2 regions of the Arthrobacter sp. NPDC056691 genome follow, and region 2 is predicted to be linked to the other one. Evidence: riboswitches for the same ligand, from Rfam matches in the RefSeq annotation. Region 2 holds a riboswitch; the other holds the start of a gene.
The links. A riboswitch is a leader RNA that binds a small molecule or an ion and turns the genes downstream of it on or off. The one in region 2 is predicted to bind S-adenosylmethionine.

Region 1: another riboswitch for S-adenosylmethionine. It lies ahead of ACFRAU_RS02430 (LLM class flavin-dependent oxidoreductase); the one in region 2 lies ahead of ACFRAU_RS13285 (aminotransferase class V-fold PLP-dependent enzyme).

The regions. Positions count from the first base shown of each region.
Region 1 is NZ_JBHTXX010000002.1:103,675-109,592, forward strand. It holds gene ACFRAU_RS02425 (NtaA/DmoA family FMN-dependent monooxygenase) at 1-1,034, opposite strand, end outside; gene ACFRAU_RS02430 (LLM class flavin-dependent oxidoreductase) at 1,048-2,154, opposite strand; SAM riboswitch class IV at 2,191-2,299, opposite strand; gene ACFRAU_RS02435 (LLM class flavin-dependent oxidoreductase) at 2,513-3,673, shown strand; gene ACFRAU_RS02440 (rhodanese-like domain-containing protein) at 3,713-4,117, shown strand; gene ACFRAU_RS02445 (MFS transporter) at 4,114-5,676, opposite strand; gene ACFRAU_RS02450 (PLP-dependent cysteine synthase family protein) at 5,889-5,918, shown strand, end outside.
Region 2 is NZ_JBHTXX010000014.1:109,267-115,184, reverse strand. It holds gene aroA (3-phosphoshikimate 1-carboxyvinyltransferase) at 1-599, shown strand, start outside; gene ACFRAU_RS13295 (ribosome small subunit-dependent GTPase A) at 583-1,698, shown strand; gene hisN (histidinol-phosphatase) at 1,765-2,577, shown strand; SAM riboswitch class IV at 2,755-2,868, shown strand; gene ACFRAU_RS13285 (aminotransferase class V-fold PLP-dependent enzyme) at 2,903-4,309, shown strand; gene ACFRAU_RS13280 (class I SAM-dependent methyltransferase) at 4,407-5,201, shown strand; gene ACFRAU_RS13275 (metal-dependent transcriptional regulator) at 5,212-5,918, shown strand, end outside.

The DNA of each region.
Region 1 (5,918 bases), on a different contig from region 2:
AACGCGTTGCCCCGGGTGGGGTCGGTGACGTCTACGACGGGGTCGACGCCGGGAAGCGGGCCGTCGGGGTCGTATTCGCTGAGGGTGCGGCCCCAGAACTGCTCCAGGAACGCAATGGCGGTCTGCGGACCCACCTGCCGTTCGCGGACCCACTGGTGCTTTTCCTCCGCTTCCTTGGCGGTGGGTGCCAGGATGAACTCCTGTCCCGGGAAGATCTTGACGTCATCCGCCGGCCGGCCTGCCTTTAGCGTCCGGGCCACAATGTCCTCCCGGAACTTCTTGGCCTCCTCCAGCCCGGCGTGCCGGGAGAAGATGACGTCGGCGTTGCGGACCGCGAAGTCGCGCCCGTCCGGGGAGTCGCCGGCCTGGAACAGGACCGGGTGGTGCTGGCCGGAGCGCGGGAGGCGGCCGGTGATTTCGACGTCGAAACTCGCGTCCTTGCGGCGGACGGAGGTGATGCCGTCCTCGGCCAGCCATCTGCGGGAGCCCCGGGACCCGGCGATTGCGCCGTCAGCCCAGGAATCCCAGATCGCTTTGGCGGTCTGGACGAATGCTTCGGCCCGGATGTAGCGGTCCTCGTGAGCCAGGAACCCGCCGCGCCGGAAGTTGGCACCGGTCCAGGCGTTGTCCGTGGTCACGATGTTCCACGCCGCCCGGCCGCCCGAGAGAAGGTCCAGGCTGGACAGCCGGTGGGCCAGGTCGGCGGGATCGTTGTAGGTGGTGTTCTGCGTGGCCACGAGTCCGATGTTGGTGGTCACTGCAGCCAGGGCCGCGAGGGCCGTCTGCGCGTCCGGCCGGCCCGCGACGTCGAGCTCGTGGATCCGGCCCAGGTGTTCGCGGAGCCGCAGCCCTTCGCCCAGGAAGAAGGCCGTGAAGAGGCCGCGTTCTGCGGTCTGTGCCACCCGGCGGAAAGATTCGAAGTCGGTCTGGGATCCGCTCTCTGGATCACGCCAGACTGTGGTGTGGTTGACGCCCTGGAAGAAGACGCCGAACTGGATCTGGCCGTTGCCGGCAGTGCGCGACGGGGTGCTCATGGGTCTGGCCTCTCTAGAGGGCCGCGGCGGCGGCGTAGCGGTTGGCGGGACGGGGCAGGCCGAAGGATTCACGCAGAGTGCTGCCCGGGAGGGGGCTGGACAGCAGGCCGCTGCGCCGAAGTTCCGGGAGCACCAGGGCGGCCAGCTCCGGAAGGTCGGTGTCCAGCACCGCGGGGCTGATCCGGACCCCGTCGCCCTGCTGGAACAGCTCGGCGAGGAGCTCCACCAGCCCGGCCGCGTCTCCCACGTAGCGGGCGCCGCCCTGCCATGGCTCGTGCGCTTCCAGTTCGGCCAGCCGGTCGGCTGCCCGCTGGCCACGGGCGTCGAGGACCACGTCCAGTTCCAGGAGTGTGCGCGGGGCGCCGGCGTTCCTTGCAGCCTCGGCTGCCGGCGCCAGCTCCTCCGGCGTGGCCGCGGTAACCAGCGCCACGTCGGCTTCGACGGTGGGCAGGAGGGCCGCCGGGGCAAAGACCGGCAGCTGCCCCTGGAAGGGGCGCGGAATGATGGACGGGCCCTTCACGGAAAACTGGCTTCCCTCGAAATCCGCATAGTGCAGCTTGCCCGCGTCGAGGAACCGGCCGGTGGCCTCGTCCCGGATCACGGCGTCGTCTTCCCACGAATCCCACAGCCGCCGGGCGCTTTCGACGACGTCCGCCGCCTCCGCGCCGGCTTCCCCGGCGGGAAGGACGTCGCGGCCTACCGAACGTGCTTCCTGCGGCGTGTTCTCTGCGCTGACCAGCCACCCTGCCCGGCCGCGGGAGGAATAGTCCAGGCTCGCCAGCTGGGTGGCCACGTGGAAGGGCTCCGTGTAGACCACGCCCGCCTCGGGCACCAGGCCGATCGACCGCGTCACGGGCGAGGCAAAGGCCGCACGCTGCACCGCGTCGATCCGTCCCGCGATCCCGGCGGCTTCGGTGTCCATGGTCCGCGAGTCGTGGAAGGTGGCGAGGTGGAAGCCGGCGACGTCCGCTGCCTGCACGGTTTCCCGGATGCGGCTGCCGGTCAGCAGGGCGTTGGGCTCGTGCGCGGCGAACCGCCAGGCTGCCGGGTGCGCGCCGTCCCCGTCGAGCTCGATGCCGAGCACGGCGGAACGGTTTTTGGGTGTGGGTAATGAAGGCATGGTTCCCTCTTTTTAGGGGCCGCGGACGGCCGTCTCGACATTCACTTGCCGCAATGCGGCCAGGTCTGTTTCCGGAGCACCCCGCCATCAAATGCCTGAGGGTTGCCGCAGCACGAGCCGGTCCTTGGCGTGCTGACTCTGGACCTAGACGTTGAATCTAGGAGGGCTGGCCGGACTTTTCCAAACCGCCGGTCTCGTGGTGTCAATTCGGGAAATACCGCGTCAAGCAGCGGTGCATTCCGTCATGCGCAGCCTTCATTTGTGACGGATTTTGGGCTCCGGTTACCCCCGGTTTCCGGACATTGAGGACGGTGACGGAGGAGTTTGGCCAGCGCCGGACGCTCCGTAGTGTTCTGCCATGCCCAAGCCTTCCGCGGTTCCCCTCTCGGTCCTTGATCTCAGCCCCGTCTCCGCCGGCCAGACTGCCGCAGACGCCCTGCGGAACAGCATTGCGCTGGCCGTCTCGGCAGAGGCGCTGGGGTACAGCCGCTATTGGCTGGCCGAACACCACTTGAGTCCGGGCGTTGCCGGCTCCGCCCCGCACGTCCTGTCCGCCCTCATTGCCGCGGCGACGAGCAGCATCCGGGTGGGAACGGCGGCCACAATCCTGGGTAACTACCGGCCGGTGCAGATCGCCGAAAACATCGGGACACTGTCCGCCCTGTACCCGGGGCGCGTGGACCTCGGCTTTGGCAGGTCCGGGGTGCCCAAGGTGCCGGCCGAAGAGGCCGGGGCTCCCGCTCCGCTGGCCCCTTCGCCGGCCTCCTCCGGCCCTTCGGGGAACCGCGTGGTGGACGGCCTGGTGATCCCGGCCCCGCGGCCGCTGTTCGGCAGGAAGTTCCCCGAGCGCTTCCAGGTCCAGGCCGATCTGCTGGGGCGGGTGGCCGGTGATGCGGACAACTTCGAAAACGACGTCCAGGACATCATCGCGTTCTTCGCCGGCGAATACCGCGCAGCGCAGGGCACGGAAGTCACCGTCCACCCGGCGCAGGGCAACGCTCCCGGGTTCTGGATCCACGGGTCCAGCGCCGGACCCAGTGCCCGGCTCGCCGGAAAGCTCGGCCTGCCCTTCGGGGCGAACTATCATGTGGCCCCGGCCGCGGTCCTGGAGTCCGTCGGCGAATACCGGTCGCATTTCAAACCGTCCGCCACCTTGGCTGAGCCGTACGTAGCGGTGTCCGCCGATGTCGTGGTGGCTGAGACCGAGTCCCGGGCCAGGACCATCGCAGCCGGGTACGCGGACTGGGTCCACAGCATCAGGACCGGCCGCGGCGCCATTCCGTACCCGGCGCCCGGGGATGCCGAACGCCGGCCGGAGCTGGAGCCGGCCGAAGCGGACCTCATCCAGGACAGGCTGGACACCCGCTTCGTGGGCGACCCCGTGCAGGTGGCGGAGGGGCTGCGCACCCTGCAGCGCGCCACCGGAGCCAACGAGCTCCTGGTTACCACCATCACCCACCACCAGGCTGACCGGGTCCGGTCCCAGGAGCTGCTCGCGCAGGCCTGGGGACTCTCCTGACACCCTTCCCATCATTAACCAACATTCGAAGGAGCACCAATGAGCACCGAAAACACCACTCTTGATCCGCAGCTGGTCAGCGCCGATGAGGCCGCACGGCTTATCGGCGCGGGGGCCCTCCTGATCGACGTCCGCAGCGACAAGGGCAGGGCCAGCACAGGCAGCGTTCCGGCGGCTGTCGTGGTGGACCGCGAGAACGTGGCACAGGACTTTGGGCCGGAGTCCCCCGCCCGCCTCACCGGCGTGACCGGAACGGACCAGCAGATCGTCGTCTTCTGCGGTTCGGTCAACGGCTCGCGTCCCGTGGCCGAGAAACTCAAGCTGCTCGGCTACTCCCGTGCCGTGCATGTCGACGGCGGGTTCCCGGCACTGCGCGACGCCGGGGTCCCCGCCACCGGGCCGACGGTGGAAATCGACGAGCCGGCCCAGCCGGCGGCCGTCTAGCGAGAGTCCGCCAAGGCTTGGTCGGCCGGCGCCGTCCCTTCCGCTGCCGCCGTCCGTTCCGCCGACGCCGTCCGTTCCGCTACAGCGGGGCGGGCGGCGTTGCCGTTCCGGCGGCGCACCACCGCGGTCCGGATCCAGTCGAGGCTGCCGGCGGCGATGGCAACGGCGGTCAGGGCCGAACACAGGATGATGCCGTCATGGAAGGCGCCGCGGTAGCCGTTGCCCGCGGCCACGGACCCGGCAGCACTGCCTAAACCGGATCCTGCGTGCAGGAACAGACCGGCCACGGCGGCCGAACACAGCGCCGCCGAGAACCGTTGGCTCAGCTGGTAGAAGCCGGCGGCCACCCCGGCGGTCCCGGCCGGCGCATGCCCCAGCGTCAGGGCCTGGTTGGGCGCCACCACGAGGCCCGTCGCCGCTCCCTGGACCAGGCCCACCCCGGCAACAGCCAGCGCCGCGGCCGAGTGGTCCAGGTGCTGCACCGCAGCATCCTTGGCGACGAGGGTGGCGAGGCTGGCGGCCAGTGCGAAGACGATGCCGGCCCGGCCGAACCTGGCGACGAACCGCCAGCTGGACCCGGAGGCCAGCAGCATGCCGGCGGCCTGGGGTGCCAGGATGCCTGCCGCGGCGAGCGGGGCGAGGCCGCTTCCGGACAGAAAGTAGAAAGCCATGACCGCGGACATCGCAGCGCCCACGCCGAACTGGCACAGCGCCACCACCGTGCCCAGCACGTAGCCCCCGGAACGGACCAGCCCTGCGCTGAGCAATGGCGTCCGCCCGCGCCGGTGATACAGCAGCTCCCAGCCCGCAAAACCCAGGAGCACCGTTGCTCCTGCGGCCAGCCAGGCCGGGGACGACTCCGGCGTGCCGTAGACCGTGGGGACGAGGAAGGCCACCACCACGGCACCCAGCAGCAGGGCGCCTACCCCGTCGATGGACGCGGAGCCGGGGTGGCGGTCCCGGCCGGGGCGTGCCGGCAGAAACCGGAACGCCAGCGGCACCAGGAGCACCACCAGCGGGACGTTGATGAGGAAGAGCACCCGCCACCCGGCAGAGTCCCCGGCCGCGGACAGGACCAGGCCGCCGGCAAGGGGGCCGCACACGGCGGCGAAGCCCCCGGCGGCGGCGTAGTAGCCCAGTGCCTTGGCCCGTCGGGTTCCGGAAAACAGGTCCTGGAGGAGACCCAGGACCTGCGGATTCAGGGTGCCGGCGCCGAGCCCCTGGAGCAGCCGGGCAGCGATCACCAGAGCCGGGTCGGAGGCCAGTCCGCCCACCAGGCTGAAGGCGCCAAACACCGTTATGCCCGCGATGAAGAGCGCCCTCCTGCCCAGGACGTCGCCGAGCCGTCCCGCCGGAACCAGCGCCACTCCGAACGCCAGCGAGTAGCTGGCCAGGATCCACTGCACCTGCGCAGCGTCCGCATCCAGCCCGGCGGTCATCGCCGGAACGGCGAGGACAAAGACCGACTGGTCAAGGAGGGTGATGAAGCCGGCGCCGAGGCACAACCACAGGCCGGCGCGTGCTGATGTATCCGTGTCTGTTGCTCCGCGCCGCCCCATGGGCCGGACTCTACGGCTGGCCGGCGGCCGCCCCTGCATCGCGGGTCGGAGGGTGAACCCCCGTGAACGCCGGTGACGGAACCCGCCCGGCCGCCGTCGTAATTTGACCCAAACATCCGGAAAACCGACATCAAAGCTCATGGAGAGACACGCTTGGCAACACGGCTTAAGGCCTTTTGCGGCCGGATGCCCGGCGGCCTACCGTTCCAGCCATGACAATCTACGAGTCGGTGCTGGACGCC
Region 2 (5,918 bases):
CGTTCCTGGCTGCCGCACTGGCCACCGGCGGCACGGTGCGGATTCCGGACTGGCCGGAGCACACCACGCAGGTGGGTGACATGTGGCGCAGCATCCTCAGCGACATGGGTGCTGCCGTCACCCTGCAGGACGGCACCCTGACGGTGACCGGAGGCAGCGAAATCAAGGGCGCGGACTTCGCCGAAACCAGCGAACTGGCGCCCACCGTCGCCGCGCTGTGCGCGCTGGCCTCCGGCCCCTCGCGCCTGAGCGGCATTGCCCACCTTCGGGGACATGAGACGGACCGGCTCGCCGCGCTCGTCACGGAGATCAACCGCCTCGGCGGCGATGCAGAGGAAACCGCGGACGGATTGATCATCCGGCCAGCGGAACTGCACGCCGGCGTGGTGCACAGCTACGCGGACCACCGGATGGCCACCGCCGGGGCCATCCTCGGCCTGGCGGTCAGAGGTGTGGAAGTGCAGGACATCGCCACGACATCCAAGACCATGCCGGACTTCCCGCAGCTGTGGGCGGGCATGCTCGGCCAGCGGAGCAATGCTGTTTCAAACAGGGCAGCGACCGACACCGCGGGGACCACCGGTGGCACGCAGCACTGATTCCTGGGACGAATCCGATGTCCGGATCCGGCCGAACAAGAAGGGTTCGAGGCCCCGGACGAAGGACCGCCCCAGCCATGAGGACGCCGTCACGGGGCGGATCATCACCGTTGACCGGGGACGTTACACGGCAGTCGTAGGCGAGGACTCCGGCCATGAGCGGACCGTCATCGCCGCCCGCGCCCGGGAATTGCGCCGCTCCCCCGTGGTGGCGGGTGACTTCGTGTCCCTCGTGGGTGATGTCTCAGGCGCACCGGACACCCTCGCCCGGCTCGTGAAGATCCTGGACCGCAAGACGCTGCTGCGCCGCAGCGCCGACGACACCGATCCGGTGGAACGCGCCGTTGTGGCCAACGCTGACCAGCTGGTGGTGGTTGTCGCTGCCGCCAACCCGGAACCCCGCACCGGGTTCATCGACCGGGCGCTGGTGGCCGCCTATGACGCCGGAATCGAGCCGCTGCTGCTGGTCACCAAGGCGGACGTCAAAGACCCCACCGAGCTGCTGGGCAACTACCGCCATCTCGACTTTCCGGTCATTATCAGCCGCACTGCTGACTCTGACGCATCCGGCATCGACGCCCGGTCCGACGACGGTCTCTCCGCCCGGCTCGACGTTGCCGCGGTGTCCGAACTCCGCGCCCATCTGGACGGCAAGGTGACAGTGATGCTGGGCCACTCCGGCGTCGGAAAATCCACCATGGTCAACGCGCTGACCGGCGCCGAACGTGCCACCGGCGGCGTCAATGCCGTAACGGGCCGCGGAAGGCACACGTCGTCGTCGGCCCTTGCCCTCAAGCTCGCTGACGCCCCGGCCGGGAGCTGGATCATCGACACGCCGGGCATCCGCTCCTTCGGGCTGGCCCACGTCGACCCGGACCGCATCCTGCACTCCTTCCCCGACCTTGAGCCGGGCACCGAGGCCTGCGAACGCGGCTGCAAGCACGACGCCAGCGCCGTCAACTGCGGCGTGGATGCATGGGTCGCGGCCGGCCACGCCGGCCCCACGGGAGCGGCCAGGCTCGCGTCCCTGCGCCGCCTCCTGGGCACCGACCCGCGCGCGGAGGGCCAGGAAACCAAGGAACTCGGCAGCGTCGGATAGCCTCCCCCGGCGCAGCCCGGCCACTGCCTCCCCGCCCCGCCGGGCCTTTGAGGGTAGTTTGGAACCATGACCCAACCCGCTTCAACGTACAACGATGACCTGCGTCTGGCCCATGTGCTGGCCGATTCCGTGGACGACCAGACCATGAGCCGGTTCAAGGCGCTGGACCTTAAAATCGAGACGAAGCCTGATCTGACGCCGGTCACCGATGCGGACAAGGCCGCCGAGGAGTCCATCCGCGGCCAGCTGTCCCGCTCCCGTCCCCGTGACGCCGTGCTCGGTGAAGAGTTCGGAAGTTCCGGCCACGGTTCCCGCCGCTGGATCATCGATCCCATCGACGGAACCAAGAACTTTGTCCGCGGGGTGCCGGTGTGGGCCACGCTGATCGCCCTGGTCGATGAGGGCGAACCCGTCGTGGGCGTGGTCAGCGCCCCTGCGCTCGGCAAGCGCTGGTGGGCGGCCAAGGGCGCAGGGGCGTACTCGGGCCGTTCCCTCGCCGCCGCGACCAGGCTCAAGGTATCCAACGTGTCCAGCCTCGCCGACGCCTCGCTGTCCTACTCAAGCCTCGGCGGCTGGAAGGACCGCGGCAACCTCGATGAATTCCTCCGGCTCACCGAGGATGTGTGGCGCACCCGCGCCTACGGCGATTTCTGGTCCTACTGCATGGTGGCCGAAGGAGCGGTGGACATCGCCTGCGAACCGGAGCTGAACCTGTACGACATGGCGGCGCTGGTGCCGATCGTGACGGAGGCAGGCGGCCGTTTCACCTCCCTCGAAGGCACGGACGGCCCGTTCGGCGGCAACGCCCTGGCGACCAACTCGATCCTGCACTCGGAGGTCCTGAAGCGGCTGAACCCGCAGCTGGACGATTTGCTCTAGCTTTCCCCCCTCCCCCGGCGCCTTAGCGCTGAATATTACGACGGCGGTCGTCCCCTTTTGGTGACGACCGCCGTCGTTTATTCGGCCGTGAGCCGCATATCCATGCTGCGTAATAATCCGCTTAACATTCCGAACCGGCTTTTTCATCGCCCCTCCGGATGTCCTAGTCTCGTAACAGGTCACGAGTGCCAGCGCTAAACCCCGGTTAGCTGGCCGGCAACCCTCCATTCGCGGTGGGGTGCCCCGGGTGACGACCAGGCCGATCCGGAACGGACCCGGCAAGCGCGGATCCCCGTCACACGGGGTCCTTTCTCAGTGAGGTCCCATGACGACTGCAATCATTTCCCCCACCACCGACGCTGGCGTGCTGGACGGCCGATTTGCCGCCGCAGGCCGTCCCCTGGCCGCCGTCACCGGCGCGGAAATCCAGGCTCCGCTGATCCAGGGCGGCCACGTCCGCTATGCCAACCTGGACTACGGCGCCTCCGCGCCTGCCCTGTCCGTCGTTTCTGCATACCTCAACGAGATCCTGCCGTACTACGCAAGCGTGCACCGCGGCGCGGGTTATGCCTCGCAGATCAGCACGTCCGTGTACGAGAACGCGCGGGACATCGTGCGGGAGTTCGTGGGCGGCCGCGCCGATGACGCCGTCATCTTCACCCGGAACACCACCGACTCCCTCAACCTCCTGGCCGGTTGCCTGCCGGTGGAGGGGCACCACCACACCGGTGAAGTGCTGTACCTGGACATCGAGCACCACGCCAACCTGCTGCCGTGGCAGGGTGTGCCGCACCGCAGCGTCGTGGCCTCGGAAACGCTGGAAGCGACCATCAGCAGCCTGCGCACCGAACTGGAGCACGGTGACGTCAGCCTCCTTGCCGTGACCGGCGCCTCCAACGTCACCGGCGAGATCCTTCCGATCCGGCGCCTCGCTGCGCTGGCCCACGAATACGGTGCCCGGATCGTGGTTGACGCCGCGCAGCTCGCGCCGCACCGGCGCGTGAACATCGCCGCGGACGACGTCGACTACCTCGCCTTCTCCGGCCACAAGCTCTACGCCCCCTTCGGGGCCGGCGTGCTGATCGGCCGTCCCGACTGGCTCGACGCCGGCAACCCCCACCTCGCCGGCGGCGGCGCTGTGAGCGAGGCCAGGCTCGACGGCGTCAGCTGGGCCACCGGCCCCGCCCGCCACGAGGGCGGCTCACCCAACGTGCTCGGAGCCGCCACCCTGGCCCGGGCAACCCAGGTCATCGCCGCCCTGGATCCGCAGAGCTGGCATGCCCATGAGGCCGCCATCCGGTCCTTCCTCGTCGAGGGGCTACGCAAGATCGACGGCGTCACCGTCCACCAGATCTTCGAGGACAGCGACCCGGACGACGCCATTGGCGTGGTCAACTTCTCCTTGGAGGGTTACGACGCCGGCCTGGTGGCCGCTTACCTGTCGGCCGAACACGGCGTGGGACTCCGCGACGGCCGCTTCTGCGCGCACCCCCTGCTCAAGCGCCTAGGCCTGCCGTCCGGCTCCCTGCGCGCCAGCTTCGGCGTTGGGTCACGGCTCGAGGACGCCCAGCGGCTGCTCGCCGGCATCGAGGAGCTCCGCCGCTCCGGCCTCGGCTGGGACTACGTGGTGGACGCCGGTCGCTGGGTTCCGGCGAACGACACCCGCACCTACCCCGCGTGGGCACCCAACACCCCCGGCACCGCCGGCGCCGCCCCCTGCGTGCAGGACTAACCTCCGCCCCGGCCTGCCACGGCGGAGGTCCACGCCAGCGCACCCTGTACGGTAAATTCGAAAGGTAATTTTCGACGTCGGACTAAGGAGACTGTGCGTGGCACGGGGCGGTCCCAAACTTCATCACGGACGGCGTCAGGAGCTCGGGCAGAGCTTCCAGGACGGCGGCGAGCATTACCACCGCGTCCGTCCCGGCTACCCTGCCGATTCCGCGGACTGGCTTATTCCGGCCGGGGCCCGCACAGCTGCCGACATCGGCGCCGGAACCGGTAAATTCACGGCCTTGCTGGTGGAACGCGGGCTGAGCGTCACCGCCGTGGACCCTTCCGCGGACATGCTGGAGCAGCTCAGCCGTGTCTTTTCGGGCGGTGACTACCGCCCGGTCCGGGTTCTGGAAGGGACCGCGGAGGAGACCGGACTGCCCGACGCGGCATTCGACGTCGTCAGCGTTGCCCAGGCGTGGCACTGGTGCGACCCCGCGCGGGCCAGCACCGAGATTTCCCGGATCCTCAAACCCCACGGGGTACTGGGCCTGATCTGGAACCAGCTGGACACCTCAGTGCCGTGGGTGCACCGGCTGTCCCGCATCATGCACGCGGGGGACGTCCACAAACCCGACTTCCGCCCCAAAGTCGGCCCGGAATTTACGTCCCTGGATAGCCACCTGACCCGGTGGGAGGATCCCGTCACCCCGGACGACATCCTCGAACTGGCCAAGTCCCGCAGCTATTACCTGGCGGCCAACGACGCCACCCGCGCCAAGGTCACCGGCAACCTGACCTGGTACCTGCACGAGCACCTGGGGCATGCCGAGGGCGCACTGCTGCAGCTTCCCTACCTCACCCAGACCTGGCGGGCTGTCAGGGCCGAACGCCGTGGTGGCAGCGGGTAGGCTTGACGCTGTGAAGACCAGTACGCCCTCCTCCTCGATCGAGGACTACGTTAAGGTCATCTATTCCTTCACGGAATGGCAGGACAAGCCCATCACCTCCACCCAGCTTGCACAGCGCCTCGGCGTGGCCAATTCCTCGGTTTCCGAGATGGTGCGCAAGCTCAAGGACCAGGGCCTGGTCCTCCACAAGCCCTACAGCGCCATTACGCTCACGCCCGAGGGTGTCCGGCTTGCCCTCTCCATGGTCCGGCGGCACCGGCTCATCGAGACGTACCTGGTCAAGGACCTCGGTTACAGCTGGGACGAAGTCCACGACGAGGCCGAACAGCTGGAACACGCAGTCTCGGACACCTTCATTGAGAGGCTGGCAGCCCGCCTGGGCAACCCGTCACGGGATCCGCACGGCGATCCGATTCCCGCCGCAGACGGCACCGTCCGGATGCCGTCTGCCCACCGGATGATCGAGCTCGACGACGGCCACACGGGCAGGATTACCCGGATCAGCGACGAGAACCCGGAGCTGCTGCGTTACCTTGCCGCGGAAAAGATCAGCCTCGACGCCGACGTCGAGGTGCGCGGCCGCAAGCCCTTCGGCGGCGCACTCGTGGTCCGCATCGGCTCCCCCGGGACCAGCCGTGACGTTGACCTGGCCGACGAAGTGGCCTCCGCACTGTGGATCCACAGTGACTCCGCGCATCCCGGCTGCCGCATGGCCGG